2 regions of the Clostridium sp. AF34-13 genome follow, and region 2 is predicted to be linked to the other one. Evidence: riboswitches for the same ligand, from Rfam matches in the RefSeq annotation. Region 2 holds a riboswitch; the other holds the start of a gene.
What was found. Region 2 has a riboswitch for FMN ahead of DWZ63_RS02040 (ECF transporter S component). Riboswitches for the same ligand answer to the same signal wherever they lie in the genome.
Positions count from the first base shown of each region.

Region 1: it holds a riboswitch for FMN, as region 2 does, so the genes downstream of both, ribD (bifunctional diaminohydroxyphosphoribosylaminopyrimidine deaminase/5-amino-6-(5-phosphoribosylamino)uracil reductase RibD) here and DWZ63_RS02040 (ECF transporter S component) in region 2, are expected to answer to the same signal.

Region 1 covers NZ_QUEB01000004.1:165,357-181,003, reverse strand. Annotated here, with positions in the region: gene DWZ63_RS05170 (leucine-rich repeat domain-containing protein) at 1-247, shown strand, start outside; gene DWZ63_RS05165 (leucine-rich repeat protein) at 251-4,915, shown strand; gene DWZ63_RS05160 (hypothetical protein) at 5,426-6,472, shown strand; FMN riboswitch at 6,519-6,653, shown strand; gene ribD (bifunctional diaminohydroxyphosphoribosylaminopyrimidine deaminase/5-amino-6-(5-phosphoribosylamino)uracil reductase RibD) at 6,939-8,018, shown strand; gene ribE (riboflavin synthase) at 8,103-8,780, shown strand; gene DWZ63_RS05145 (bifunctional 3,4-dihydroxy-2-butanone-4-phosphate synthase/GTP cyclohydrolase II) at 8,820-10,022, shown strand; gene ribE (6,7-dimethyl-8-ribityllumazine synthase) at 10,159-10,623, shown strand; gene DWZ63_RS05135 (YqeG family HAD IIIA-type phosphatase) at 10,737-11,246, shown strand; gene DWZ63_RS05130 (precorrin-6B methylase) at 11,457-12,377, opposite strand; gene DWZ63_RS05125 (NUDIX domain-containing protein) at 12,773-13,285, shown strand; gene fliB (flagellin lysine-N-methylase) at 13,288-14,523, shown strand; gene DWZ63_RS15640 (hypothetical protein) at 14,620-14,784, shown strand; gene DWZ63_RS05115 (YhfC family glutamic-type intramembrane protease) at 14,836-15,647, shown strand, end outside.
Region 2 covers NZ_QUEB01000002.1:36,243-51,889, forward strand. Annotated here, with positions in the region: gene DWZ63_RS01990 (PfkB family carbohydrate kinase) at 1-235, opposite strand, end outside; gene DWZ63_RS01995 (BsuBI/PstI family type II restriction endonuclease) at 911-1,831, opposite strand; gene DWZ63_RS02000 (class I SAM-dependent methyltransferase) at 1,824-3,311, opposite strand; gene DWZ63_RS02005 (RNA-guided endonuclease TnpB family protein) at 3,476-4,042, opposite strand; gene DWZ63_RS02010 (methyltransferase domain-containing protein) at 4,160-4,951, opposite strand; gene DWZ63_RS02015 (carbon-nitrogen hydrolase family protein) at 5,526-6,380, opposite strand; gene DWZ63_RS02020 (DUF6061 family protein) at 6,719-6,955, shown strand; gene DWZ63_RS02025 (protein-ADP-ribose hydrolase) at 7,158-7,934, opposite strand; gene DWZ63_RS02030 (Sir2 silent information regulator family NAD-dependent deacetylase) at 7,931-8,875, opposite strand; gene DWZ63_RS02035 (4Fe-4S binding protein) at 8,872-9,486, opposite strand; gene DWZ63_RS02040 (ECF transporter S component) at 9,483-10,106, opposite strand; FMN riboswitch at 10,181-10,292, opposite strand; gene DWZ63_RS02045 (pyridoxamine 5'-phosphate oxidase family protein) at 10,313-10,708, opposite strand; gene DWZ63_RS02050 (Rrf2 family transcriptional regulator) at 10,920-11,354, opposite strand; partial or broken gene DWZ63_RS02055 (DUF6040 family protein) at 11,508-12,212, opposite strand; gene DWZ63_RS02060 (MobA/MobL family protein) at 12,196-13,917, opposite strand; gene DWZ63_RS16185 (hypothetical protein) at 13,893-14,246, opposite strand; gene DWZ63_RS02070 (DUF3847 domain-containing protein) at 14,246-14,527, opposite strand; gene DWZ63_RS02075 (helix-turn-helix transcriptional regulator) at 14,999-15,628, shown strand.

The sequences.
Region 1 (15,647 bases), on a different contig from region 2:
CACGGCGGCAGTGATAAAAGTGCCTGATGGGGTTAAGGAGATAGATGGCTATGCTTTTTCGGGAAATAAAACGATAGAACAGATTATACTGCCCGATTCAGTACAAAAACTGCCACATTCATGTTTTGCTGAGTGCTCTAATCTTGCTGTTATAAATATGCCAAACAGTATTAAAGAGATAGGTGACTGGGCATTTCATGGCTGCAGCAGTCTGCAGATGATAGACCTTTCTAAGACAAAGATATAAAGTATAGGTGACTCGATGTTTTGGTCATGTGCTAATCTGACGGAGGTTAAGCTGCCTGACAGTATAAAAGTAATTGCAAAAAGTTCATTTGCATATTGTGGAAAACTTGGTAAGATAAATTTTCCGGAAGGGCTTCGCTATATAGGGGATAGTGCTTTTGACCACACATCTGCATTAAATACTGTTGAACTTCCAGAGAGTCTTCGCTATATAGGAAGTGGCGCATTTGGTTATAGTGGTTTAAAAGGAACACTTATAATTCCGGCGGGGATTGCAAATTTGCAGAGCTATACATTTGCAATTTGTCCTGGATTAAGTGTAGTAAAAATTACTGATGGAACAAAATATATAAACAGTTATGCACTGGATTTAAGAGACCGTTTGGGTGGATCTTCACATAAAACATATTTTATTCCGCCATCTGTAGATTATTTTAATGATACTAGCTTAACTTGTGCAGAGGAACATACTATTTATGGAATAAAAGGTTCATTTGCTTCAAATGCAACAAAGATAAAAGAGGAGTGGAAATTTCAGGAAGTAGCATATAATTCAAAAGTCGTATTTGATGCAAGCGGTGGTACGGTTTCTGAAACTTCAAAGGAGCTTGTTAAGGGACAGGGATTTGGTCTGCTCCCTACACCAAAGCTTGCAGGCTGGACTTTTAAGGGTTGGTATTCCGATGATAAATTTAAGAGAAAGGTCGTGAGCACAACAATAGTAAATAAAGACAATTATACACTTTATGCAAAGTGGGAGAAAGAAGAAAAGACAGAGCTTGTCTATCAGGGAGATGACTCTGACTTTGTTATTGAGGACGGCGTGCTTGAAAAATATCAGGGAAATGAACCTGTTGTTATCATACCTGATACAGTAAAAGAGATAGGATATGGAGCATTTGCTGGAAATAAAACAGTGTTAAAAGTTATTATGCCTGACAGTGTTGAAAAGATGGATAAAGCTGTATTTGATGGATGTGAAAATCTTATGCAAATCAGATTTTCACACAGTTTAAAGGAGATACCGGCACATACTTGTTCAGGCTGTTTGGCATTAGAAAAGGTAATCATTCCTGAGGGAGTTATAACTATAGGTGATTGTGCATTTAATTCCGGAGATATTCCTATGAGTTATTCGGAGATTAAATTTCCAGAAACATTAAAATCTATTGAAATGGATGCATTTAGAAATAATGACAGTGTTACAAAGATAAGTCTTCCTGATGGGCTTGAGTCAATAGGAACATGTGCGTTTGCAAAGAATACATCACTTGTAAAAGTGTCTTTTGGTGACGGTATTACAGAACTTTCGGAGGGTGTGTTTGCAGGAGATACAATTTTAAAAAATGTCGCATTGCCATATGGATTTGAGAGTATAGGAAGATTTGCTTTTGAGGAAGATGGAAGAATTGAAGAACTTTATATTCCTGAGACAGTGGAAAACATCCAGAGTTCTATGCTTAGAGATGTAAAATCAACTGTAACTATATATAGTTCAAGACATGATGCGTCAGGTGATAACAGTGCAGCATATGATTATGTTGAGTCTGTTAATTCACAGGGCGGCGATTTGAAATGCAAATTTTCAGAAGTTCAGATGGGAACAGTTTCTTTTGACTTAACTACGGCTGGTACAGGCTATGCTGATAAAACTAAGGCGATAGGTCACGAGTACGGTTCACTTCCTGTGCCTGAAAAAGACGGATATGATTTTGTCGGCTGGAGTGAGAGTGCTGACGGCAATAATATTATTACTGCATTTGACAGGTTAAAGACTCCGACAGTTACGCTCTATGCCATCTGGAGTAAGCAGGTGACGGAACAGGAGGGAACACCGACGAGAATTCCTTTAAGCGAGGAAGAACAGGAAAAAGATATTGTTTATACAGAGATAAATTCTGTTGCAGATTTCATTAAGATAAGAGAAAATCTTAGCGGCAATTATAAACTTATGAGCGATATTGACCTTTCAAAAGTTACAAAAGATGATAAAAATGTAGGAAAACTTGGCTGGATTCCTTTTGGATATGGTACTGACGGAAAGTGGCAGGGCTCATTCAGCGGTATATTTGACGGAAACGGTCACAGTATTTCGGGACTTACAATGAAAGGAAATACTGACGGTTCAAAAAATGGCGAGACACCTTATACTTCAACTGGTCTGTTTGGCAGAGTTGAGGGTGGAAAGCTGAAAAATGTAAACATAAATGATGCAGATATCACAGTAAGCAATGCCGCTACAGGATGTTGTATCCACACGGGAATACTTGCCGGATTTGTTGACAGTGACGAGGAGACAGGTGCAAATGCTTCTGTAGAGAATGTAAGTGTAAGCGGAAAAGTTATCTTCTCATCACCGAAACAGACAGTCGAGAAAAACCTTGCAGTCGGCGGAATTATAGGATATGCAGGAAAGGCAGACATAACAAATTGCACAAACAACGCATTTGTGGGCTATGAGTCAAAAGAACAGGAAATGCCTGTAAATCCTACATCGAGATTTCTTGGTGGAATTACGGGATATTTGCAGCGTGGAAATATCACATCCTGTGTAAATAAGGGAAATGTTGTATCATACCGCTGTTATTTTGGAAATTATAATGCAGGTGGAGATATTATAGACAGTGCGTTGAGCGGACTTAATTGCTACAATGCTTCAGGCGGAATATGCGGTGTTGCCGCACAGGACGGACTTATACAGAAATGCTACAATATTGCAAAGGTTGACACTTATACAAGCAATACATATTCATTGTTCGACTTTACAACAAATTCATATTCAAACACTATGTCAGGCGGAATATGTGGAGCATTATATCTCAGCACGCAGGTAAAAAACTGCTACAATACAGGTGACATACACAGTTATGTAAACAGAGATACTACTATAGTTTCACCTGATGCGGGGGATAGTATTTTTGACTCAATTATGAAGAAACTTGACGAGATGACACCGACAGTGCCGTTCCAGAACGCGATAGCATATGCAGCCGGAATTGTGGGCTACTCGACTGGTTCATCTTCCGGACCTGTTGCATATTGTTTTAACACAGGTAAGATACAGGGCGATAACAAGCATACATACCCTATACTCTGCGGTTCAGTGCCGGTATTCTACTCAGTATATGAACAGCAAAAGGATTTAGAGGGCAACGACCTCTATACAAGGGGAGCAGAGTCATGTGATGACAAGAACTCAACAACAACAGCAAGAACAACTGATGAGTTAAAATCAGAAGATGCGTTCAGAGGTTTTGATTTCACAAATGTGTGGGTATCTGCCGAGGAGACTGGACTTTCATATCCTCAGCTTTATGACAATATGGAAAATGAGATAACAGATGTGAAATATCAGGCAGACGGACTTAAGACAGAGTATAAATATGGTGAAAAACTTGACCTCTCAGGACTTAAGATATCGTACAAATTAAACGGAAAGACCATCACAAAGACCGTTCCTGATGACAAGGAATGTGATTATGACAGATTTAAAGAGGGTACGCAGAAGATAACAATAAATTATTGCAATGTGCCATACACATTTAATGTAAAAGTGGCAGAGAAACTTTATAAGGTAATATTCACCGACAGTGACGGAAAGACAGTTATTGCCGAACAGGAATTAAAGAAAGGGCAGGATGCCACGGCTCCTGAAGCACCTGCAAAAGAGGGCTATGAATTTACCGGCTGGGATAGAAGCTTTACAAATGTGACAAGAGATATAGTTGTAAAAGCAGTCTATACAAAACTTTATAAAGTAACATTTAAGTCAAAAGACGGTCAGACGGAACTTAAGGTTCAGTATGTAAGAAGCGGTGAAGCGGCAGAGGCACCGGAAGCACCTGAAATAGAGGGTTATACATTCTCACGCTGGAGTGATGACTTTACAAGTGTTTATCGTGATATGGTGATAACAGCTTACTATGACATAATAGCCACACCGAAACCGACAAAAACACCTGCACCGACAAAAACACCTGCACCGACAAAAACACCTGCACCGACAAAGACTCCAAAACCGACGAGTACACCAAAGCCGACGAAAACACCTAAACCGACGGCGACAGTAAAACCAACAGGTACAGCGTCACCAAATGAAAGCTCAAATCCGGATGAGACAGTAAAACCAACGGAAACACCGGCTCAGACGGTGACACCTACAAAAAATCCAAATGCCACGGCATCACCAACAAAAACACCGCTTAAGAAAAATCAGACAGTAAAACCTGTCAAAAATAACAAAAAGTCGGATGCTGCATCTTACAAAGTAACAGATGTAAAGAAGAAAACCGTAACATACAGTAAGACAAAGACAACATCCAAAAAAGCGGTAGTACCTGATACGATAACCGTAAACGGCACAAAACTTAAAGTAACGGCGGTAGGTGCAAGTGCATTTGCAGGAAATAAAAAGATAAAAACCGTAACATTAGGAAAGAACATAACAAAGATTGGTACAAAGGCATTTTACAAAGCAAGAAATCTCAGTCAGATAACAGTAAATGGAAATACCATAAAATCAATCGGAAAGAATGCTTTCAGCGGAGTAAAGAAAAACTGTAAGATAACAGTTCGGGCAAAAGATAAGAAACAGTACAACAAAATTGTCAAGCTGATAAAGAAAGCAGGGGCAAAGAAAGTTAAGTTTGCTTACAAAAAGAAGAAATAGGGCTTCGCTGACAAAGATAAGGCTTTTGATACGGAAGTTAGAAATTGCGAAAAATAAACTTTAAATGATTAAGCAAGGAGTAGCATACTAAGAAAATCAACAGTGTGCTGCTCCTTTACTAACATATAGAAAAATGCTCGTAATGTAGAGTGGCTGCCAAGACAAAATGCTGGTTTTGCCCTTTTATATTATGGGGCAAGGTAAGATTGATGCTGTCTGACAAATTATGCACTATAGACTGGCTGCTGTGTTTTACATCATTAAAATTTTTAATATTTTATCTAAAATCACGAAAATGATAATGGAAAATAAACAAAATTTTGTCTAAAGTTTTCAAATCTTATCAAATCTCATTATTTTGGGATTTTTATCGTGAAAAGTACACAAAAAATAAGGGACAATATGTGAAAAATACAGATTGAAATAAGTAAATATAATTGTTATTATCTCAAAAAAGAAATATTGATTTTTAAATACAAACAAAATATAATGAAAGGAAGAAAAACATTTATGGGGAAGATTGATGTAGCGACAAAACAATATATGTCGCATGAAAATGTAATTGCAGAAATTGGGGAAATGAATACGGAAATAAAAAATGCAATTATTGCGGCAGATGATAAAACACAGTATGATATTTATGCAAAGAGATTACTTGCACAAAAAAGCATACTTGCAAACATATTAGTAAAAACTGTGGCTGAATTTAAGGATATGGATCCAAGTGAAGTGGAAAAATATATTGAGGGTGAGCCGGAAATTGGGATTATCCCGATAGAGCCGGGGGTGACAAATGTGCAAAAAACAGATGAACAGGGACAGAGAATAACAGGTTTTAATACGGAAAATGCTGAAATCAATGAGGGCATGATAAGATTTGATATAGTTTTTTATGTCAGGATACCATCAACGGATAATGAAGAAAACAGATTATTGAAGATTATAGTAAATGTAGAATGTCAAAAAGATGAACCAACAGCATATAGCATATTAAACAGGGCAATCTTTTATGTGAGCAGACTTATATCATCACAAAAAGAAAGAGATTTTGCAAATTCAAACTATGATGACATAAAACAGGTATTCAGCATATGGGTTTGTATGAATATGAAATATAACAGTATGACACATATTCATCTTACGAAAGACGAAACATTAAAGCCATATGAATGGAAAGGAAATCTTGATTTATTAAATATCGTGATGATAGGGATAACAAATGAACTTCCGGAAAAAGACGAGCGATATGAACTGCATCGTTTGATTTGTGCATTGCTTTCAAATCAAGTACAAGGAAATCAAAAATTTGATATTCTTGAGAAAGAGTATAATATTCCGACCAATACAGAGTTAAGAGAGGATGTGAGTGTTATGTGTAATCTGAGTTTAGGAATAGAAGAAAGAGCAGAGGCAAGAGGTGAGAATAAAAAAAGTGAAAAGGTTGTTATGAATATGTATAAAAAAGGTTATACGACAGAACAGATAATGGATATTGTGGAGTTGGGTGAGGAAGAAATAAAGGATATTATAAAAGCTAATTTACAAGCTGTCAAATAAAAAATCATACCAGTCTTGACAACTTAATAGCACAGGTATATACTATATTTAATTTCAAGGCGGGGTGCGATTCCCCACCGGCGGTATTTTCGTATTTGATGAATAAGCCCGCAAGCCTTTACAGGCATGATTTGGTGAGATTCCAAAGCCGACAGTATAGTCTGGATGAGAGAAATTAGATATACAGTTTATGTATAATATTTATTTTGATAGTATCAGATTTGATTATATTAAAATATCTTATAGAATTTATCTTATAAAAACCTTGAAATTTTTCAGGGTTTTTCTTTTTTATGTATAGTAAAATGCTTGTTCAGAAAAACCCCGTAAAAATTACAAAAGTGTGCATACTTTTTGATACATAAATACGAACACTTATGTATTTGTTATATGTTGGAGAATGTATGGTATGGAAAAAGTTATTTTTAATACTATACATAAAAAGTGTGCATAAATGGAGGTATATATGGATGAAAAGTATATGCGGCGTGCTATAGAACTTGCCGCAAAAGGTGTCGGAAAGGTTTCTCCTAATCCTCTTGTCGGAGCAGTTATAGTTAAGGACGGCAAAGTGATAGCAGAAGGCTATCATGCAAAATACGGTGCTCTTCATGCAGAGAGAGATGCTTTTTCAAAGTTAAGAGAGAGTGCAAAGGGAGCGGATATGTATGTGACATTGGAACCGTGCTGTCACTATGGAAAACAGCCGCCCTGCACACAAGCGATTATCGAGAATGGCATTAAAAATGTTTATGTTGGTTCTGATGACCCAAATGAGCTTGTTGCGGGAAAAGGCATAAAGCAGCTTAAAGATGCCGGTATAAATGTTGTGACAGGAGTTTTGAAATCAGAGTGTGATGCTCTAAATCCCGTGTTTTTCTACTACATAACCCATAAAACACCATATGTCGTGATGAAATATGCGATGACGCTCGATGGAAAAACGGCGTGTGACAATGGCGAAAGCAGATGGATAACCTCAGAAACGGCTAGAGAAAATGTGCAATATACTAGAAATGCACTTAAAGGAATAATGGTGGGTGTAGGAACTGTTATCAATGATAACCCAAATCTCACCTGCCGTATTGATGGAGGTGTAAATCCCGTCCGTATAATATGTGACAGCAATTTGAGAACACCAAAAGATTGCAACATCGTTAGGACTGCATTTGAAGTTCCAACTATCATAGCTACTGTTTCAGAAGATGAAAAACTTATTAAATTTTTTGAACAGCAGGGGATAGATGTCCTAAAGACAGCAAAACAGGATAACAGAGTTGACCTTTGTGACCTTATGTTAAAACTCGGTGAGAGAAAAATAGACGGCTTGCTGCTTGAGGGCGGTGGAACATTAAATATGAATGCATTAAAAGCAGGAATAGTAAATCACATTCAGGCATATATAGCACCAAAAATATTTGGCGGGAGTGGCATATACAACCCGGTGAAAGGTGAAAGCGTGGCGGTTCCGTCAGAGGCATATATATGTAAAAATATGAATATTACGCATATAGGTGATGATATTCTTATAGACTGTGATATTTAAAAGGCTGTTATGAAAACAAAATAATGAGTTTTAAACATATATAAGATATGTTTAAATAGTTAAAAACAGAAAGAAGTGATTAAAATTTTTACCGGAATAGTTGAGGAAACAGGGAAAATAGAATCGGTTGCAAATGGTAATAAATCTGCCATTATTACTATAATTGCAGACAAAGTGCTTAAAGGCACTAAAATCGGTGACAGCATAGCGGTGAACGGAGTGTGCCTTACGGTTACTTCAATAAGCGGAAATAAATTTACGGCTGATGTTATGGCTGAGACGATAAGACGAAGTTCTCTTGGTACTTTAAAACATGGAAGCAAAGTCAATCTTGAACGGGCGATGGCAGCTGACGGCAGATTTGGCGGTCATATAGTGTCGGGTCATATTGACGGCACAGGAGTTATACGCTCACTGGAGCGTGAGGATAATGCCGTATGGGTTGAGATAGAGACACCTGACAAACTGCTCAAATATATTGTTGAAAAGGGTTCTATTGCAATCGATGGCATAAGTCTCACGGTGGCAAAACTTACGGATGACAGTTTTTCGGTATCGGTGATACCACACACTGGTGAGGAGACAACACTTCTTGCCAAGAAACCGGGGGATATTGTAAATCTTGAGAATGATATAGTAGGAAAATATGTTGAGAGACTGATGAATTTTAACACTTCACAAAAATCACCGTTTGACAACAAAACTGACAGAAGTACAAATAGTAAAATAACAATGGATTTTCTTGCCGAAAACGGCTTTTGATACTATGCATAAAAATGTATGCAGAAAGAGAGGTTTAAAATGGATAATAAATTTAATAGTATTGATGAGATTTTAGAGGATATAAAAAACGGCAAAATAGTAGTCATGATAGATGATGAGGACAGAGAAAATGAGGGCGATGTAATATGTGCCGCTGAGTTTGCCACAAATGAAAATGTAAACTTTATGGCAAGTTACGCAAAAGGACTTATCTGTATGCCAATGTCTGAGGAATATACCGAAAAGTTTTTGCTGCCACAGATGTGTGAAGTAAACACGGATAATCACTGTACGGCATTTACTGTTTCAATAGACCATGTTGACACAAAAACCGGTATTTCGGCATATGAGCGTTCAATAACGGCAATGAAGTTTGTTGAGGATGATGCAAAGCCGTCTGATTTCAGAACACCGGGTCATATGTTCCCGTTAAAAGCAAAGAAAGGCGGTGTTTTGGAGAGAAACGGTCATACCGAAGCTACGGTGGATATTGTAAGACTTGCGGGACTTAAGCCAGTCGGACTTTGCTGCGAGATAATGAAAGATGACGGAACAATGGCAAGAACACCTGACCTTGTGGAGTTTGCAAAAAAACATGAACTTAAAATAGGAACGATAGCAGATCTTGTGCAGTACAGAAAAGAACATGAGGTTCTCGTGGAATGTGTTGCAAAAGCAAAGATGCCTACAAGATACGGTGAATTTACAATTTATGGTTATGTAAATAAATTAAACGGTGAACATCATGTTGCCCTTGTAAAAGGTGACATAACGGACGGTAAACCAGTTCTTTGCAGAGTACATTCAGAGTGTCTTACGGGAGATGCTTTAGGCTCTGCAAGATGTGACTGCGGCCAGCAGTATGACGCTGCGATGAAGATGATAGCAAAAGAGGGCAGAGGAGTATTGCTCTATATGCGTCAGGAGGGCAGAGGAATAGGACTTATAAATAAGATAAGAGCCTATGAACTTCAGGATAAAGGGCGTGATACGGTCGAGGCAAATCTTGAACTCGGATTTCCGGAAGATGCGAGAGATTATACGATAGGAACGCAGATACTTGTAGACCTCGGTATCCATGAACTTAAACTTATGACAAACAATCCGTTAAAGGTTTACGGACTTGCGGGTTACAACCTTAAGATAGTAGAAAGAGTCCCTATTGAAATGGAACCCGGCAAATACGATATGTTCTATCTTAAAACGAAAAAAGAGAAGATGGGACACCTGCTAAATATATGATATAAGTATTATCATTTCGCTAAGAAAATAATTAATTATAGAAATTTAGATATTTGCATAATTAACATAGCATATAAATAGTTTCGCAATCACTTAATCATCTATTATAAAAATTAAAGATAAGGAGATAAAAATTATGAGAACATTAGAGGGAAATTTAGTTGCAGCAGAAGGAATGAAAGTTGGTATTATTGGAGCGAGATTTAATGAATTTATCGTTTCCAAACTTATCTCAGGTGCAAGAGACGGTCTTGTGCGTCACGGTGTTGAGGATGACAATATCACATTTGCATGGGTACCGGGAGCTTTTGAAATTCCTGTTATTGCTAAGAAAATGGCTATGTCAGGAAAATATGATGCCGTTATATGTCTTGGTGCTGTTATAAGAGGTGCAACAAGCCACTATGACCTTGTGTGCAATGAAGCTGCAAAGGGAATTGCAAGTGTATCACTTGAATCAGGGATACCGGTACTTTTCGGTGTTGTCACAACAGACAATATTGAGCAGGCGATAGAGAGAGCCGGAACAAAGGCAGGAAACAAAGGCTATGACTGTGCACTTAGTGCTATTGAAATGGCAAATTTGACAAAACAGTTATAATCATCTAAAATACCCATAGTTATTATTGTTTAAATTTTTCACACCAAAGATTTGTGTCTGTGCACACTTGACACAAACTTGATTAAAAAATATGTGCAGAAATGAGGAATAAAATGTTTCAAAATTTATATCCCAGTGAGGATTATGACTCGGCGTACCAAATAGACTATGAGGGTTTTTATGATAAGGGTTATCGAGGAATACTCTTTGATGTTGACAATACTCTGGTGGAGCATGACCAGCCGGTTACGCTTCCTGCTATCGAGTTGTTTGAAAATCTCAAGGAGATGGGTTTTAAAACATGTATCATATCAAATAACAAGGACTATAGGGTGAAGCCGCTTGCTGATGCATTAGAGTCTGAGTATGTATATAAAGCCGGAAAGCCATCAAAAGCAGGCTATGAAAAGGGTATGGAGATTATGGGAACAAACCGTGAAAATACTCTTTTTATAGGCGACCAGATTTTTACAGACATCTGGGGGGCAAATAAAGCAGGTATTCATTCAATACTTGTAAAACCGATAGCAAAGCATGAAGAAATTCAGATAGTGCTTAAACGCAAGTTAGAAAAGATAGTACTTGGCGAATACAATAAGACAAAAAGAAAGGCTCAGGCTTAGCATAATAACTGTTTAAGGCTTAATAAAAAAGAGCAAAACCAGCTTAACATACAAAAATATAAAGAGATAGAAAAACATAGTATAATATTGCTTTTCTATCTCTTTTTGCCTGCCATATATAAAGTATTAGGCAAGATAGTATTCTGCGGTATCAGTTAAATACAAAATTTTTATATCAAACATAGTGAAAATATTTATATATATTATGTATTATACAATATGCAGAAATCTCTCTACTTTTGCTGATATTATCCACGGTGCCGGCTGCTGCTTGAACATATTATTACTTTCTAAGGTTGATACACTTACCTGTATTATCTCAGGATTTATTATGCCAAAGGGTTCTAAAGTATTTTTTATACCTGCTGCCACTGTAAAATCAAGTGTATAGATTACTATACGGACTTTTGGATTTACCCTTATAAAATAATCGAGTTCCTGATCCATGCTTGCAGATGCTACCATAAAAATAACATCCGGTACGGGACAGTCTTTCATGGTTTTCTCATCGACATGGTCGACAATATTTATATTGTGCAGACAGAAGTGTTCGATATTGTCCTCAAGAGTGTTTCTGTCTGCACTGCTGTACTCAACGGCTGTAACATTGCCCTCAGATGCGAGCATAGCTGCTTCTATGGCGATACTCTCTCCACTTATAACACAGATATTATCCTGTGGTGCTATAGTCATTTTATTTAGAATGATAGAACGTATCTCACTTCCTACATAATGTATAGAGCCTTTTTGGAAAAGCTCATTTGAAAGTCCTATCTTTGCCGTATTTCTTGCGGCTTTATTGATTATCAGCATACCTGCTGATGCATTTATGCCACGGTTTATCATATCGGAAACCTTTTTGTGATAGATTTTGCCAATGGGGACATTGCCTTCGTTAAACCATACCTCACAATCACCTAGTCCTGCGTTCCAAAGACGATAAAATATATCATCATCGCCAGCCTTTGTAAAGACGAGTGTTGTCCTGTGGGCTTCGACTGTTGGAACAACATTTTTATTTTTTCTTGTAATATCAAGAATTTTTACATGTTCAAGGTCGATAAGTGTACCGTTTGAAAAAAAGTTAAGCCATGCAAGAATCGTTTCATTTGAAAAAGTGTTATTATCCATACCTTAAATTCACCTCATTGATATTTAATTTGAAAATTGATATTTAATTTGTGACAATTTTATAGTATAATCATATGATGTTAGGGTCAAAAGTAGATAGCAATGCATGTTTATGTACAGACCTATATCTGGTGGCTGCCTAAACATCATCATGTAATCATGAGAAAATATGAATAATGTATAAATTTCTCATGATTGGTAAGTTTGATTATTTTACAAAGCTGTATAATATCTGTAAATTTAAGAACTATTATACCACAGATTTGTAATGCTATAAACCCTGTTTTTAGGGTTAATATTGATAATGTTTAAAACATCTGCCAAAGCTGATGGAAAAATAGCCGGTGATTTAACATTAACCGGCATAAAATTAAAATAACCGGAGGATACGGATAATGAGTGAAAAAGTTGAAATGTGGGATATTTATGATAAAGATAAGAAAAGAACCGGACGCACGATGAAAAGAAATGACTGGTCTCTTGAGGATGGAGAATACCATCTTACGGTTCTCGGTGTCATAAAAAGACCTGACGGAAAGTTTCTTATAACAAAGCGTGCAATGGATAAGGCATGGGCACCGGGCTGGTGGGAAATATCAGGCGGAGCAGCTATGGCAGGAGAGGACTCAGAGGATGCAATAAAGAGAGAAATCCTTGAGGAAACGGGGCTTGATGTAAACGGTGCCAAAGGCGGCTTTTTATTCTCATACCACAGGGAAAATCCGTCGGAGGGTGATAATTATTTTGTAGATGTTTACAGATTTGAAATGGATTTTACTGATTCAGATATAAAACTTCAGGATGCAGAGACAAAAGATTTTATGATAACCGATGTAAATAAAATTAAAGAATTTGCAAATGAGGGAATATTTTTACATTATGACAGCATTAAGGAGGCTTTTGAGTAGATATGCGTTACTATTATCCTGATTATTTTAAAGATTTTGTCTGTATTGGAGGAAAAGCCTGTTCAGACAGTTGTTGTCATATATGGCAGATTACCGTTGACAAAAAAACACTTAGAAAGTATAAACATGTTACCGGTGAACTGGGAAAGCGTATGGCAGAGAAGATAGACCAAAAGACCGGAGATATATGTCCACACGGTGAGGAAAACAGATGCGAATTTTTAAACGAGGACAATCTCTGCGACATTGTTGCTAAGCTTGGTGAGGATTACCTTTGTGAGACTTGTTATACGCATCCGCGTCATGAAGAGGTATATCCTGATGTGAGAGAGCGTTCACTTGCGATAACCTGTCCGATAGCGTGCAGACAGCTTCTGGAGAGAAAAGAGCCGGTACGGATAATTTATGAAGACACTGATGAGCCGGGCGATAAAGACAAGAAATTTGACTATGAACTTTTTGATGTTTTACTTAAAACAAGAGACAATCTTTTGAAATTACAGCAGGACAGAGAACTTACAATTTCACAGAGGATGGCTCTCTCTCTCGGAATATCACATGATATAGAAAGACGCATAAGAGCAAAAAGTTTAAGGAATAAAAATACCGGATTTTTAGATAAGCTGTTTGCAAAGAAAAATAGTTTTACTGATGAGGAATTAGGGGATATTGAAAAAATATTAAAATATTATAAAAAGTCAGATGCATTTGAAAAAATGTGCAAAAATATCGAAAAGAGCGAGGAGTCTGACTGGTTTATGTTAGATGACGAGGAGGATAAGAAAAAAATACTCAGCGATATGATATTTACGCTTTGTACTATGGAAGCATTAAAACCTACATGGATTCCGTATCTTCAGAGTGTCCTCAATATAAGGCAGCAGATGGATAACAAGGAATATCTTGAGTCATATAAAGAATTTGAAGCAGTCACGGATGATATTGAGATAGAGCAGTTACTTTTTTATTTCACATATGTTTACTGCTGTCAGTCAGCTTATGACGGAGCACTTCTTGCCAAGATAAAGATGGCTGTTGTCAACACGCTTATCATAAAGGAATTGTGGTTTATGTGCTGGCTTGAAAATGATAAGACTCTTACAATGGAGGACAAGGTTGAATATGCCCATTGGTTTGTGAGGGAGGTCGAAAACTCCGATGAAAATATGGAACAGTGGGACAGCCTTATGCAGAGAAATCCAAGATTTTCACTTGATAATATTTTTAAGCTGCTGTAAAAATGATAAATTCTATTATAAAAATAACAGTCAGATATAAGACTAAATATTTTTAAAATGTTTATATTCGTTTGAAAAAGGTATGCAGACCAGGATTTGCATTTACCTGTAAGAAGTGGTAAATTTAACTGGTCTGTTTATGATGACTGGTGTAAAAGTTCAGATATTACCCCATCTGTTCTTGTTGAAGTCAGAGGGTATAAAGATTTGGCTGAATCGGTAGATTATATGGAAAAGAACCATATATATCCGTTCAAATAAAAAAGAGCAAAACCAGCGTTTTGCTTTTTAATAAAAAATATGAGGTGAATTATGATTTCTAGTGGTATGGTTAATTTGATAATGCAGATGGCGGTTCTCGGTTTTGTGATACCGTTCGTCTTTATTCTGGCATGGAAAGTAAGGACTAAAAAAAGTATAGTTCCGTCATTTGTGGGCATGGGAGTATTTCTTTTGTTTACTTTCTGTTTTGAGTCTGTTCCTAATATGATATTTCTACATACTAAAAATCCAATTTCGGAGTTTATAACCGGAAATGCCATTGCTTATGCATTATATGTAAGTCTGATGGCAGCAGTTTTTGAGGAGGCGGGAAGATTTGTCGCTTTTAAGTTTTTCCTTACTAAACACACAGACGATAATGAGACAGCTATATCATATGGTCTTGGACATGGAGGTATTGAGTGTATAATAGCACTTGGTATTACACAGCTTCAATACTATGCCTATGCTCAGCTTATAAATCAAAATAAAATTGACACAGTCATAAATACATTGCCTGACAAGGCTTCAAAGACCGCAATGACGGAACTTATAAATGCAATAAAGGATATGACTCTTAGTGAAAGCCTGCTTGCAGGTGGACAGAGATTTTTCATAATGTTTTTGCAGGTAGCACTGTCTGTCCTTGTGTTTAAAGCCGTCAGGGAAGTTAATAACAACCGTTATATCGCTATTGCGATAGTATTACATACGTTGGGAAATATACCGGCGGCACTTTACCAGAGGGATGTGTGTCCGAGACTCGGTTCTGAACTGTTTTCAATAGCATATTCTATCGTGGTATGCATTTTTGCTTACAATGTATATAAGAGTCTGCCGAAAAAGAAAACTGTAAGCAAAGA
Region 2 (15,647 bases):
TTACTTTATCCTTTTCAACTCTTACATGACTTACATCAATTCTCTTATCAGAAATAGAATCCATAATAAATTTTGCGTAGAAATCCTGCCCAACCGCACCCAATATCGAAACATTGAACTCCTCAAATTTTGATGCATGAACTGCAAAATTGAGGGCTTCACCACCAGCACGCAGTTCATCCGTTCCATCAAAAACATCTACACAGAGGCACGGAAGTGCCACTAAATTCATCATTCTCTTTACCTCCAAAAATCGAAAGTTGTCAGCACCTGGTAAAAACATAGCAACCTATATCCAATCCTCGACGCTTAGCAATTTTATAATCTTTCTTAAACTAGTGTACTGACCTGTTGATATTTTGCCAAATAACTTGTATAAATTCCCATCTGCTTCGTTGTCATCAATCGCCGTAGCCCGCTACGGCTCATTCTTCCGTCTTGCAGACTGAAAATTTATCCTAAGTTATTTAACTAAAAGTCATCAGGTCAGTACACTAGGTTATATTTTTAATCTCATACTTTATCATTTATCAAAATCTGCAAAGAGTTCATCCACATCACGATAACCTTTAACATTAGGATTCTTTGCAAACTTTTTAATAATTTCACTTTTTTATTTCTTTGTATTCCTCACTAAATCCCTATTTGTGATATGGTTCACCGTAACGCCATTTCGGATTTTCATTTTTCAGTGGTATTAGGAAAATTTGTACATTGATAATTACAATACTCAAGCTGCAATTTGTACCTACTTTTTAACATCTATTATGTAGTCTATACTTTTATACAACACCACTGAGTTAAGTTGTCTTATACCACCCTTTTGTTATGCATGTTCACAAACAATGCTCCAACATTCAAAATCAAACGATACAAATATTTTAGGTTTTGCCATATCCAATTCTCCATTCTATCTCGGTCCCATAAACCTGTCCCCATTCAAATGTATCATATGCTCCGGCATTTCAGCAATCCAGACTTCTGTCTCCCATGCAAGTTCCTCTGCAAACTTTTTATATGTCTTAAAGTCTAAAAATGCTGTTACAAATATCTTTCCAGCCGTAACATCTTTGGTCATTTCTTCAATTTCCAATATGCGCTTCGGATCCATCGGACCGACTGATGTTACCGATTCCACAAAATAAATCCAGTCCTTATCTTCCCTGTACAGCACAACATCCGGCATCTTATCATGTAGTGTAATTTCAAAACCCAACTCTTTCAGCTTTTCTACATTCTTTACCAGATTTTTTTCTATTGTATCTCCAACATATAGGCATTCAGAATTTGGAGCGAATCTCGGTGCGAATTCCTCAATAATAGCTTTTTGCAGTTCATTATGCTTACCTGTAGAGAATTTAAAACTTTCACCATTTATATTTACCGGCATCATTGTCATCTTCTTTTTAGAAGCATACAAATCAATTAACTTCTCATGGTAGCAAAGAAATCGTTTTATATATTCCTTCCACTTTGGAGTTCCCATAGTTCTTAGTATTTGCACTGTTTCTTCTGTCAATCTGTACCGATAATTCGGGCTATTAGTTGCTTTTCCATTATCCTCTATCAAAGCAGCGGTCCGAAATCTATGCAGCGCCTGTTTTCTAAATGTCTCTCTGCTGTTTTCCGCATAGCCCATGTCATAAAATGTATTGACAAACTGAATAATATCATGAATACGAATCCATTCATTTGTTGCTTCACTCCATGACATATCTGGTTTTACTCCTGCCATTGCCAGTATCACATAACAACATATATCCGCTTGCTGTGCCTTAGGCATACCTATTGTTTTCAGAAATTCCCTTGTTTTTTCTATCTTATTATCCACAGTACCCCTCCAATATCAAATTGCAATTTGCCTCTGAATAGTCTCTACTTTTAAGCACTTTTCTTCCCATTTCCTGAATATCTTCTAAATCCGGCACAGGCATTGCATTGATCTCTGTTGAATTAACCTGCGTAGATCCGTTCAAAATGCGATAATATTCATCGTAAAGCGTTGAATTAAACAATACATACAACCCATACACCAGGCATTCTGACATTTCCGTTAATACACCATCCACAAAATTAATTTTGTTCTGCGTACTTATCTTTTTATATTGTGGAAATCTTTTTGCCAGGTACACTCCACACTGTAATCTTCGAGGTTCTTCCTTTGCCGTAAATCGTTTCACAAACAGATAATTCTTGTTATCCTGCATCAATCCCTTTTGTTCTGTCACCACATATTCATGTTCTTTCTGTATTGGGAACTCTACCTTTCCCTGTTTTATATGTTGCGAATAAAATAAAGGAATCGCTCCTTCTTCTTCCTCGTCCCGCAGAATTTCACGATTACGGAAATCCACCGTTAACCCTGTTTTCATTTTTACTCCAATTGCAGGCAACGTTTTATCAAATTTATGAAGTTTTCTCAAAACCTCTACTTCGTTTTCATCTGTCACAAGATAAACATAATAATCCTCACCAGCTACAACCAAATCATACGGGACTGTCAATGAAGTAATTTCGCCAAAGTCACTATTTGATTGCGAAGATGTAATGGTAACAGTTTCTGGCGTTTTAACCGTTTTTCTCACCTTAATAATAATCGTTTCCTGCAATACACTCTCTTTGTCAAATACCTTACTACGGCTAACAAAAAGATGAATATGTTCCAGTTTACCTGCTGTCAGGAAATACTCTCTAAAGCGTTTAAAATATGCTCCGGATGTCCATGATCGAGGAATAATATATACCATTTCCCCATCCTCACATAAATTAAACAGTCCCATAGAAGCAAAAATAAAATACAAATTCGGTGCCCCGTAGCATACCTCCGGCATTGCTGTTGCTTCTGGAGCATCTTTAGGGATTTTCATATATGGCGGATTGCCAATTACAAAATCATATTTCCTAGGGTTATCATTTCCGCCTATCATATGATTAAAATCAAGATACTGACTAAGGATATAATTGTATTCAATTATATTAATGACTATCTTTTTTCCAGATTTTTCCTTGCAGTATTCCAAATTTCGCTTTAACAATGGTAATACGTTATTATCATTCTCATAACAGGTAAGTTCAATTTTCTGAATGGAATCTATCATTTCCAATCTTTCAATAAAGGCACATGATAATATGCCTGAACCTGCTCCTGCATCGAGTACGCTTACCTTACTCTTCTTTTCATCAATATTATATAAGCCAGCCATAAAACGGGCAGTCTCCATACTTGTAAAAAACTGTCCATACTTTTTACGCTCTTTCTTCGGCATACTTTCTACATATTCGTTTGTAAGCTCTATAATTTTTTCCAGCATATTCCACCTACCTACAAGCCTTTTATTTCTTGCTATTATACTATAACTCAGCCCTGTTGTGAACTACCAATTGTCTTAAGCCAATGGGCTTCCTGCTTCATCGACCTCGTAACCTATTATCTCCACAGGCGTTAATTTGGGCAGTCCCTGCCCTATATATTTCTTTATGCTATTTGTCTTAATCCTTCTGTCAGTATATTTTTCTCGGCATTGATATTCCTGTCATGTTCTGCTCCGCATTTCGGACATATACATGTCCTCACTGACAAATCTTTTGTATCTGGATTCTGATACCCGCAAACAGAACATAATTGACTACTAGCATAAAATGTATCTATTTTGATGTATTTCCTGCCATTCCATTTTGCCTTATACTCTAACTGTCTTGTCAGCTCATACCATGATACATCACTTATGGCTTTTGCCAGATGATGATTTTTTACCATGTTTTTTATCTGTAAATTCTCTGAAACTATCACTTGGTTTTCGCTGATAATCTCATGTGAAACTTTATGTAGATAATCTTTTCTTATATTCCTTATTTTCTCATGGCATAATGCTATCTTTTTCTTTGTTTTATAATAGTTCTTACTTCTCTTTCCTTTATGTGACAGTTGCCTTTGTAGCTTTACAAGCTGTTTCTCGTATTTTTTTATAATTTTTAGATTCTCATATACCTTTCCATCGGAAGTAATACATAAATCTTTAATTCCTAAATCGGGACTTGACAGCCTCTACTTTCGCAATCATTTCCTTCTACAAAGGAATCAACACAATTTTTACATCCAATTCTTTTTTAACTTTTTTCGCTGTTGCATACAATCAAATTTTTCTTTTTGCACAACCTTTTATATTTTTTCCAAATCCAAAATAGAAACATAATGCAAAATATCAAATTCTTCCGGCAGTGATTGCATATATTTCCAATGTTCCTGCTCCCATTTCTGAATCTCACTTTCCTTCAGTCCACTCGCTCCAATTCCTCGACAAGCTTTCATCCTTCCATGCCATGCTTCTCTTGTAAAATGTACTGGCAAATCATATGTTAGCATATTTGCAGCCTTAAACATGCCTTCGCACCAAGGTGGCTCCTGCAATTCATATCTTGTCATTCTTCCACCAGTCCATGCAGGATTATATTTCAAAACAAGATTTTCGCTTGTTTTGGCAATCTCACTCTCTTCTGGTAGCCATGCCATAAATAAAATTGAAAAATGACCATAATCCTTTAAAATATGATGAAGTTTAGGCAAAACAACCGATTTATCAAAATACATAAAACATTGACACGCTGTAACCACATCAAATGTTCTGTCTGGAAAATCAATCTCTTCTGCTGATGCAACAATATAATCAATGTCCATCCCTGCGCTTTTGCTGAGTTTCCCCGCATATAAAATTTGATTTTCTGAGATATCTGCCCCTGTCCATTTTGCTCCGTAGGAATACATATTTCTTGGAATCACACCCGTTCCTGTTCCTAAATCCAGTACATTTTGTCCCTTTACTCCTAACGATAATTCCGCTAGTTTTGCATAAAATTCTTTAGGATAAATATCACGGTACTTTGCATAGTCTTCAGAAGTTTTTCCCCAGTCAAATGCTTTCCCATGATCAATATTCTTATTGATTATTTCCATGATATTTGGCCTCCCATGTAAAACCTAACTTTGCTGTAACATTTTAATTTTATTATACTCAACCACTCTCTTCTACTGCAATATATTTATGGTTAATATCTCTTACAGCCAGTAAGGAATTATCCATCTTGTTACTTATACTATATAATAATAGAATAACCGAATATCTTCTCTCTTCCACAAATCTGATTTGTACATATTCTATCACACATTCATCTTTCCCACAATCACTTATCTTTCACTCCTCCACTAAGGAAACTAATCTTCGGACACTATATCTTGTCCTTTCCACTCTCTTATCAAACACCATCTGGTATAACACAGATTACTTTTCTCAATGCACCTTTAAAATTTACCTATAAACAGATGCATCCCCCTTATTTATGGTATGGTTCACCGTAACGCCATTTCGGATTTTTGTTCCTCAGCATAATCAGATGCTTTTACATCTAGTGAGGTTTGATTCCTCAATGTGATTTGTTATAGCTTAGCTTTGTAGGGCAATAATCCTCAATGGAATCAAGAAAATTTTGTCCATTGAGGATTACATATACAAACTGGAATTTGAACCATTTTATATATGATTCCTCTCTGATATTATACCATACACTTCTGGGCGTCGATTTTTGCACCCCCATACCTCACGATGACGATACTCTCGCAACATATCTACATCCAATTCAGCCACATATACACCCTCTCCCTCGCCAGCTTCAAATACACATGTATCTCGCGAGTCAGGAAGCTCTTGAAGATATACGACACCATCGAACAGGGTAGAATGTCCATTGCAATCCGGATGAGGGGCCGGATAATTGCATGTGGCTATAGCTAACATATTTTCATATGCTCTTCCCCTGAGTTGTGCGAGACGGTTCAGTTCCATTGGACAGGCATTTGGAACTAGAAGTAGCTCCGCTCCTTTCAACATCATAACTCGAGCACTTTCCGGAAATTCCCGGTCATAGCAAATCATTGATCCGACTTTTATAACTCCTTCTTTCGTATCCAATTCTGTCACAAAGAAACCATCTCCTGCATCCAGAACACTTTCATCATCTTCTTCCCCAAAATTACAAATATGGACTTTTGAATAACAATATTGTATTTTGCCATGTCTGTCGAAAAAGCAAACTGTATTTCTCGGTTTCGGCTCATGTTGCTCCAAAAAAGTGATAGCTATAGCCATATCCAACTCTGCAGCAAGTTCTGCAAACCTTTTCACAAAAGAGCCATACCTAGGAATGGCACATTCCCGTAGGCTTGCCTCTTCATGTGAAAAGACGTATCCGCAGCTCCACATTTCTGGAAAAATTGCAATATCTGCCCCCTTTTCTTTTGCCTGAAAACAAGCCTTGATTCCCTTTTCCATATTTCCTTTCAGACTTCCTGTTGGAAGAAGCTGTAATAATGCAATTGTAAGTTTCATATATTCCTCCATATCATTGTAGAAACCAACTCAATGCTCTGCAAATTCCGATTGAGATTTCACCTGTTTTAAGAGATTTAATAACTGTTATATTTTGTTATTAAATTCTCTGTAAACCCTTGAAAACACTGGATTTGTCGCAGGTGAGCTTTCCCTTATTGTTTCCCTTGTGTTATATCGTCCCGCCAGTGTTTACAAACTCTGATAAGGGAAAATACAAGGGCAAGAAAATCATATAAAACAGTATAACACAAAATAAAAGTGACATGGTGAACTGATTGAAATGCTTCTGATTTTTGTAACTGATGATTTATTGGTCGATAAGGAGATAAGATACGATGAGAACAATATTTGCAGAATATAATCCACAATGCAACAGTATTGATGTTTATACCAGTGCCGGCTATATGCTTCGCATTGACTGCTGGGAAGCTGAGAAGGACTTAAAAACCACGCCTGGATCAGACTGTGCATTAAATACACTTGCTATTGACGAACCACTGGAATATGCAAGATTATATCTTGATGGAAATTTACAGATGTGGGTTGATGCAGAAGATTCACTTGAACTTTAATATTTCCTGTTAAAAATTGAGTAGGAGGCGGTGACTAACCGCCGTCCTCTCAGTGGACAGCCCCCAATTGGTGAACTGTCCACTTTTTTAATAATATTCTCGTTCTTCCCACCATTCTTTCACTTAACATCGGATTCCAATATAAATCACATTCTCAGGCAGTAACAGTACAATAAGATTTATCGGATATTTCAACAGACGTTTATAACAATCCACTGTATATTTTTAAATCTTCATCCTTAAACACATTAAAGATTACCTTTTTTATTCTGCTGTCTTTGTTAAGATACTGCTTTACAGTGTTCGTTGCAATCTCGGCAGCTCGTTGCTGTGGAAAACGGAATACACCTGTAGACAAACAACAGAATGCAATAGATTCCACACCAGTATCAGCTGCAAGCTTTAGGCACTCTGTGTAGCAGTTTGCCAACAGGTCTTCATCTTCTTTTGTGACTTTCCATTGTATAATAGGTCCTACCGTATGAAGAATATATTTTGTCGGAAGATTGTATCCCGATGTTATCTTTGCTTTTCCGGTCTCTTCTTCATGCCCCTGCTTTGCCATAATTTCATGCATTTTCAGACGAAGTTCCATTCCAGCATAAGTATGAATAAAGTTATCAATACAGGCATGCATCGGTGAAAAACAACCAAGCATCTGTGAGTTACACGCATTCACGATCGCATCACATTTCAAAGTGGTAATATCCCCCTGCCAGATATATAATCTCGAATCGGATTTTACAGGTGCAAGCGTGTCAACATCTGTGATTCCACGCTCTATATTTCTTTCTGTAAGATACTCATCCTGTATTTTCAAAAAATCATTACTGATTGGTCTTGGCGGTCTGACATTCATAAGTGAGCGGAGCAGATTTTCCTGCCCCTGCTTATCCGTAGGAATGTTCTGTCTGCCAAACGGTATTTCTTCTTTTAAAAGATACTGAATCAGATATTCTCTTCGCTCATCCTGTGTCATAATACCAGCCCCCTTATATCAGTAATTGCCTTTGCCATATCACCGCCAATACCGATTGCACGTTCCCCGAAGCTTTCCGGAACTACCGCTTCATCCATATTCAGGCGTATCAAACTATAAGACGAGTTCTCCCTCACCATCTTTTCAAAAGGGAAACGTATAATAATCGGCGTATTAAATCCAACTCCAAGTTCCAAAAGAACAACTTTTTTATCTTTATGCTGTTCCAGAAACCCCGCATACCTGTCGGCTGCCTCATGCCACGCTTCATCTTCCACAAAATAATTATCACAACGGAGATTCATAGCCATATTGCCGCCACACACCGGACATTTTGGTACAAGTTCTGATGGAATCAGGCAGTCTCTTCTTGCTTTATCCATTTTACGAAACAGGTCTTTTGCATCGTAAGTCTTTGGATGACAGGCTTTCTGGCACTGGATTTTCCCATAATCTCCCTGTGTTGCAAATATTCTTTTTTCATCGAATCCCGCTTTATAAAACTGATGATCCACATTGGTTGTAAGTACAAAATATTCTTTGTTCTTTACAATATCATAAAGCTCTGTATAAAGCGGCAATGCCGGAGGATCAAAGCGGTTCATCAATGCATGTTTTGACCAGTATCCCCACTTTGCCTCCTCAGACGGATATGGATAAAATCCGGCTGCATACATATCTGTCATGTAGTACTCACCGTATTTTTTTATAAATTCTGCAAAATTGTCTGTAAACCTTTTACCACCATATTGGATTCCCGCAGCTGTCGATGCCCCGGCTCCTGCCCCGATTATAACACAGTCTGTATTTCTTATATTCTTTGCTGCCCTGTCAATCTGGTCTTCATATGCATCCTTTTGGAATACATAATCCCTTGCCGGAGTACTACATAAAAAGTTTCTCCAGTCAGCATGCCCTTTTCTGATTTTCTTAAAAATCATAATGAACCTCTTTTCTCAATACACTGCTTCGGACAAATTTCTGCACATCTTCCGCAATGCAGACAATGATTCTGGTTGATAGTAACCGGAACTGAAGATATATCAATGCATTTTTGCGGACATACAGAGTAACACAGTTTGCATCCAATACATTCTTTTCCAATAAAATACCCTGTCTGAACTGCCTCGGTTTTTCCAATTGTTATAGTATCCCTCACAATATTTGATGGATTGCTGATATCAAAATACTCTCCCTGTGCCTCATACAGCCGAAACACTTCGATTGCGTCTTTCGTATCTCCCGGATAGATTTTCTTCATATATGGATTTTTTTCAAACATAATATCAAGATTCTTTTTTTCGATGTTCTTTATTTTTCCACGCAGAGACACCGCAATTTTGTCTTTTGTTGCGGATATTGCCACATACTGCTGCTCCATTAACTGGTCATAAAATGCTTTTCCCTTTGCTGTAAGGAAATACACACCTTCTTCATCATAGTACATCATATCTATGATTCTTGTCTGAGGATGTCCATCTGAACCTATCGTTGCAACTGTTGTTGAATGAATTTCATCCACCAGAAGTTTAAGATAATCCATTTTTGTCATTTCAAAGTCTCTCCTTTCAGTATCGGTGTAAGTTTTTTATATATCATCATGGCAATTGCTCCAATCACCAAGCCTTTTAAGATATTAAACGGCAATGCATTGAATAGCACAACGTCCAGCTTTGTCTTAATAAATGGCAGAAATTCGCCAAATGATGCAATCAGCTGATCCAACGGCATAAATGTTTCAAACAGTGGAAGTAGTATAAAATAATTTGCAATCGCTGCCGCTATTCCCATAGCCACACTTGAAATAACACATGCCCACTTCGCCATTTTCTTAGTCTTTTTGTATTTGTAAATAAAACCGGCAGCCAGTACATAAGATGCCCCCATCAGGAAATTAGCAAGTTCACCAATTCCTCCTGTTGATGTTGACAGAAGCTGTAATATATTTTTTATCAATTCTATCATCACTCCTGTAACCGGTCCAAACGCAAACGCCCCAATCAGTGCAGGTAAATCTGACAGATCCATTCGTGCAAATGATGGACTCAAAGGAACCGGAAACTCTAAAAATGCCAACACATATGATATAGCTGCCAGTAGAGCTGTCATTGTTATCGTCCTTGTAGAAACTAAATTTTTTCTTGTTTTAATAGTTGCTGTATTGTTACTCATAAATCTCCTTTTTGTGAGATATGCCTAAATTTAAAACAGCCCACAGGACGAGATTCCCTGCGGGACTTGTTTTATCATATCTTCTCTCATCCGGACTTTACCGTCGGTTATGGAATTGCACCATATCAGCTTTTGCTCGCAGACTATACTGCCGGTCAGGAATTACACCTTGCCCCGAAGACTGTAATTTTTTCTGTTAATTATCTTTAAAATTCATAAGGTGGATTTCCAGAGAAATCTGCGATTAAACCATGCGGATTTTCAAGATAGAATACCTCAAAAATAGGATTATCTGCTGTCTGGTACTGTCCCTTAACGATAGGGTTGTTCATGCATCCTTCCTTTACACTCTTGTTGTCCTCAAATACTGCTTTACCATGAAGACGAATCCATGCGTATTCAGGGGAAGATACTGATACTTCTACTTCAGGATTTGCTAACATATCCTTGTAAACATCCTTTGTGTTGTTAGTACAGAACCAAAGCTTTCCGTCCTGCTCAAAACAGAACATGAATGGACGGCATTTTGCCATTCCATCTCTTCCGACGGTTGCTAAATACTGAACCGGGTTTTTCTGTAAAAATTCTACTACTTTCTGCATTTTAAATTACCTCCTTGATATGTTGTAACAACGATTGTTACATCTTGTAGCTATACAATATCATCCGTTTAATGTAATGTCAATAGTTACATCAAATTTTTTGTAACTTTTTTTGTTACAACTCCTTTTGAAGATTTTACATTGATTATGAAAAACGAAAAGGCTCCGGAAATTGTGATGATATAATCACTCATCCGAAGCCTTCTGTAGGCTACTCTTCCTCTGTATACACTGCAATATCTTTTTTCACATCAGCAAGTGTCATTTCTGAAAGTTTTTCCTCCATTGCCTTCTGTACTTCTAACAGTCTCTTATCAAGAACATGGTGAATATTCTTTCCTACCGGACATTTCTGATTGGGATTCTCATGAAAATGAAACAGTTCTTCATCTGGTGCACATTCCACTGCTTTATACACATCAAGGAATGTAATCTGCTCCAATGGTCTGGTAATTGTCACACCGCCTGTCCCTCTTGCAACTTCAATAAGACCAGCAGCCTTTAATTGTTGCAATATTTTACGAACAATCACCGGATTAGTTCCAATGCTTGCTGCCATAAAATCACTAGTCATCTTCTGATCCGAAAATGTATCTATACAGGCAAACATATGGATTGCCATTGTAAATCTGCTTGAAATCTGCATTATAAACACCTCTCTTTGACAGTAATCATATCAAAAAACAGATGTAATTTCAATGGTTACATTGTTGTGAAAACTTAATATAAATACAATCAATAGTCTGCTTTAGAAAAAACAGGAAGATACTTTACAAAATATTCCTGTTTTCTTTTTGTTTTAGTAATATCCTCGTTTCTCCCGCCAGTCTTTCACATAACATCGGATTCCGATATAGACCACGTGCACAAGAAGTAACAGTAGAATAAGGTTCATCGGAATGATTGATTTTATCCATTTTCCGAAGTAGATTGCAATAGCTGTACTCATTATCGCCATCATGATACTGATGATATCCCAGCAATATTTCCGGTAGATTTTCCCCACCTGATAACCAATCCAGACTATCGGTAATCCCGTCATGATGAATAAAATTCCCATAACAATAACTGCGATCAGCCAGTACATAAGCCCGGAAAGGATACGGTTAGGTATTCCGCCACTTAACTGTCCGAAAGAATCTGCCCCTATGACAAACTCCCGAAACAATCTTCCCATTCCTTTTCCTAACACACCGAAAAAGGTGATACAATCGTTAAGGAAAACCGGCGAAAGAATAGCAGTAAACAGTGTTGTTGTTAAGCTTTACCATGCCAGTAGGAACAGGATACTTTCATAACCAATCGTCATATTTTTATATTTCTTTTCTAACCGGCTTTTACGGCTATCGCATTTTTCTTTTGCTTTCCGGTAAGCAGTACGGTCACATTTTTCACATTTCTCATAAGGCACTTTTTTCTCAACAGCTACCTCTACCGTCTTTTGGTGTGTCTGTGCATAAAGTTTTTCCTGCTCTGCTTTTTCATACTTAAATTTCCATGCCACGGCTTCTGCGTCGGCTCTTTTCCTGCTGTCTGTCTCGCTGGTCAATCGTTCCTCTGTTTGCCTTAATCTTGTCCGCAATGCTTCGATATTCTCGGCTCTGTTTTCGCTGTTCAATTTCTCGTTCAAGGTCAGCGATTCGCTTAGCTGCCTGTTTAGTTCCTGGATTGTCTGGTCTTTCTGATCCAGTTCGTCCTGCATCTGTTCGGTCATCAGCAGAAGTTCTTCCACCTGCCCGACGTTCTCTAAGTTTCTGCATTCGCTCATCGATCTCCCTCGCTTTCTCTATCTGCTGTTTAAGGTCAGCAATTCGCTGTTCTGTTTCTGCAATAAGCTGTTCTCGCTGTTCAGCTTCTGTGTTAATTCCTGCCATTGCTGATTCTCGTTTTCCAACTGTTCGATTCTGGTTTTCTGTTGCTCGATCTGTGAGAGCAGTTCTTCTGTATCTGGCAAAAGATTTAGCAGCCTGGATAATTCGCTGTTTAAGCTTTTTAAACTCTGGTTCTGCTCCTGAAAAGACAGAAGCTGCCTGTCCCGTTCCTGCAATTCCTGTACCATCTCTGCCATAAGATTCTGCTGCTCCTCGATCTGGTTTATCATTGTCCCCATCATAGGAATGACTTCCCGGCTTTCTTCTAATGTCATCCAATCGCTCCTTCCATTGTGTCAATGCACCGGATACTTTTCCAAAAGAAATTTGTATTTTATCCAGCAGTGCATTTTGTCTTTTTATGATCTGGTTTTCCTCCACTTTCCATGAAGCGGATGGTGTCTGCCCATTTTGAAATTTCTCATCAATTTTTCTGGCATCCGCGCCCTCATGGATCGTCGGTATCTCTAATTTTCCCTGCCTTGCATAAGAACGGTGGTCAATGTGATTCTCCGTTTTCAAATGTGCATTACAAACGTTTGCCCATTCGCTCCGCCATAGTTCACAATTTTTTTGATTGTTCCATCCGGTAGCATCGGTTAATACACGTTTCCACTGTTTACGGTTCCTTGCACCGATTTTTGGATTACCGTTTTCGTCCAATACCGGGATTCGGATTCCATGACGGTCAGGGTTCTTTTTATCCTGCCACCAGTCCGGATGGGATTCATCCACCACAATATTTCCATTTTCATCTCTGACAAACTCCCAATCCTTGATTTCTTTGTTACCCCATGAGTGGTCTGGATTGAATGGTCGCATCGTCACAAGTAAATGCACATGGGGATTTCCATCTCCTTTATCGTGGATACTCCAGTCCGCACACATTCCCTTATTTACAAAGGTCTTTTGAATATATTCTGTTGTATAATCAATCTGTTCCTGTCTGTTCCATTCTTTCGGAAGTGAGAACTCAAATGACCTGCCGAGTTGTGCATCTGCACTTTTTTCTATCCTCAAAACTTCATTCCATAAACGCTGCTTCTGAAAAGTAAGTTTAAATTTTTTCAGTGCGACTTCTTTGTTATCTGCCCTTTTATATCGGACAGATTTCTGGAACCGTCTGATATTTTCAGCAGGTACATTCAGCCATTCCTGTGGTGCATTTTCACACATCAACAGGCTGGTATAAACAACTTCTCTTTTGGAAGTGTAGTAGCTGATTCTGCCGGTTTCTTCATTTTTCATCACATCACCATTGAGATAGGCAGATGCTGATATGATGGATTTCCCTTTGCTGCGTCCAACAATCTTTACTGTATAATGAAAAATCGCCATGATCCGTTTCCCCCTTTCTGCCGTATCCGGCTTTGATTTCCGGCAGGTAATGTTTTTCCTAAAAGAAAATGGTATCTGCCGGAACGCCCTCTGCGTAAGAGTGCCCTGTGCATAACAGCCTGCATGGAATGCGCCCCTCTGGCGAAGAGTGCCTCCTGCGGCATGAGCAGGTCTGCATGAAATGCCCGCCGACGAAACGAGCCCGGCAAGCGTAAGCGCAGACCGGTTGCCACCTGTGGCAAACTTATACGGACGACCTCTGGTTGTCCATAAGTGCGCCCTTCATGAAAAAGCAATGAAGGGAATGGAAAATCCACTCCCTCCGGCATTACACTTCCTCCGTATTCGCAACTGGCTCTTTCTGCATTGCCTTTGAGAAGAATTTCCCATTTGCTTCCTGCCTTTTTAAGAAGCCGATCAGCTTTGGGATATCATCTTCCTCAATCGCAGAACCCAGCACCGATTCCACCGCACCACCAATCTGGCAGAGCCTGTGTGTCCGCTTTTTGGTTTCCACATCTTTCTGACGTTTCTTCAGTTCCCGTTTCTGTGCTGCATACTGTTTTGCTTTCTCAAGGCTTTCCTGTTCTTTCTTTTCCAACTGGAGCATACGCTCCTCATAACTCTTTGTTTATCTTGCCATAAATATCATCGTCCTTTCATTTTTCTTCCAAACATAAGTTTCCTGTTGTCTGTCAGACGAAGTACATGGTATAATCTGCTTGCGTGTAGGTATATCATGGCTCCGGTCTGATAGAACCTTTTGCGGTTTCTTCGGGAACCGCTTTTTTAAGTTGAACCGTTTCTTGTGACTGCTTTCACATTTCCCTTATCCCTCAAGTCCCTGCCAATTCCGGTATAATCAGCAGCTTCCTCAATAGATAAGGCGATCTTTCTTTGCGTCATATGACCACCTCCTTGTTAATTGCATTATGCAATTTTATTTGTGCTGTCAGTATAGCGTGTTTGCATCTTGTTGTCAAGCATTATGAAATTGCATTTCTTTTCTTTAAATTGCATATTGCAATATACGTTGTTACGTGGTATAGTAATGACATACCGAAAAAGGAGGCACATCAGCATGAAAGATAAAGAACTACGCAAGCTGATCGGCAGCAGGGCAAAACAGCGCCGTCTCGAATTAAATCTGACACAGCCTTATGTCGCAGAGAAGATGGGAGTTACCGCTTCCACAATCCTGCGTTATGAGAATGGTTCGATTGACAATACCAAAAAGATGGTGCTGGAAGGTCTCTCGGAAGCACTTCATGTATCAATCGAATGGCTCAAAGGGGAAACCGATAAATATGAAACTGATATTACGGATAAGAAAGAATTGCAGATTCGTGATGCGATGGGCAACATTCTCAAACAGTTACCTCTTGACCTCAATAAAACAGAAGACGCTTTTTCTAAAGACTTACTGCTGTTAATGTTAAAGCAATATGAACTGTTTCTGGATTCGTTTCAGTTCGCCTGCAAAAATTACAAAGGCAGTACCAAAGATGCGGACATTGCTAAAGTAATGGGATTTGAATCGAAAGATGAATATAATGAGATTATGTTTCTCAGGGAGATCACGCATACTGTCAACGCATTTAACGATATGGCAGATGTGATAAGGCTCTATTCAAAGAAACCGGAAGCAGCCGAACAAAGACTTGCCAATCTTTTATCCGAAGTTATGTATGAGGATTCTGAATCGGTATAGTAAGACAACCGGAGTTGTG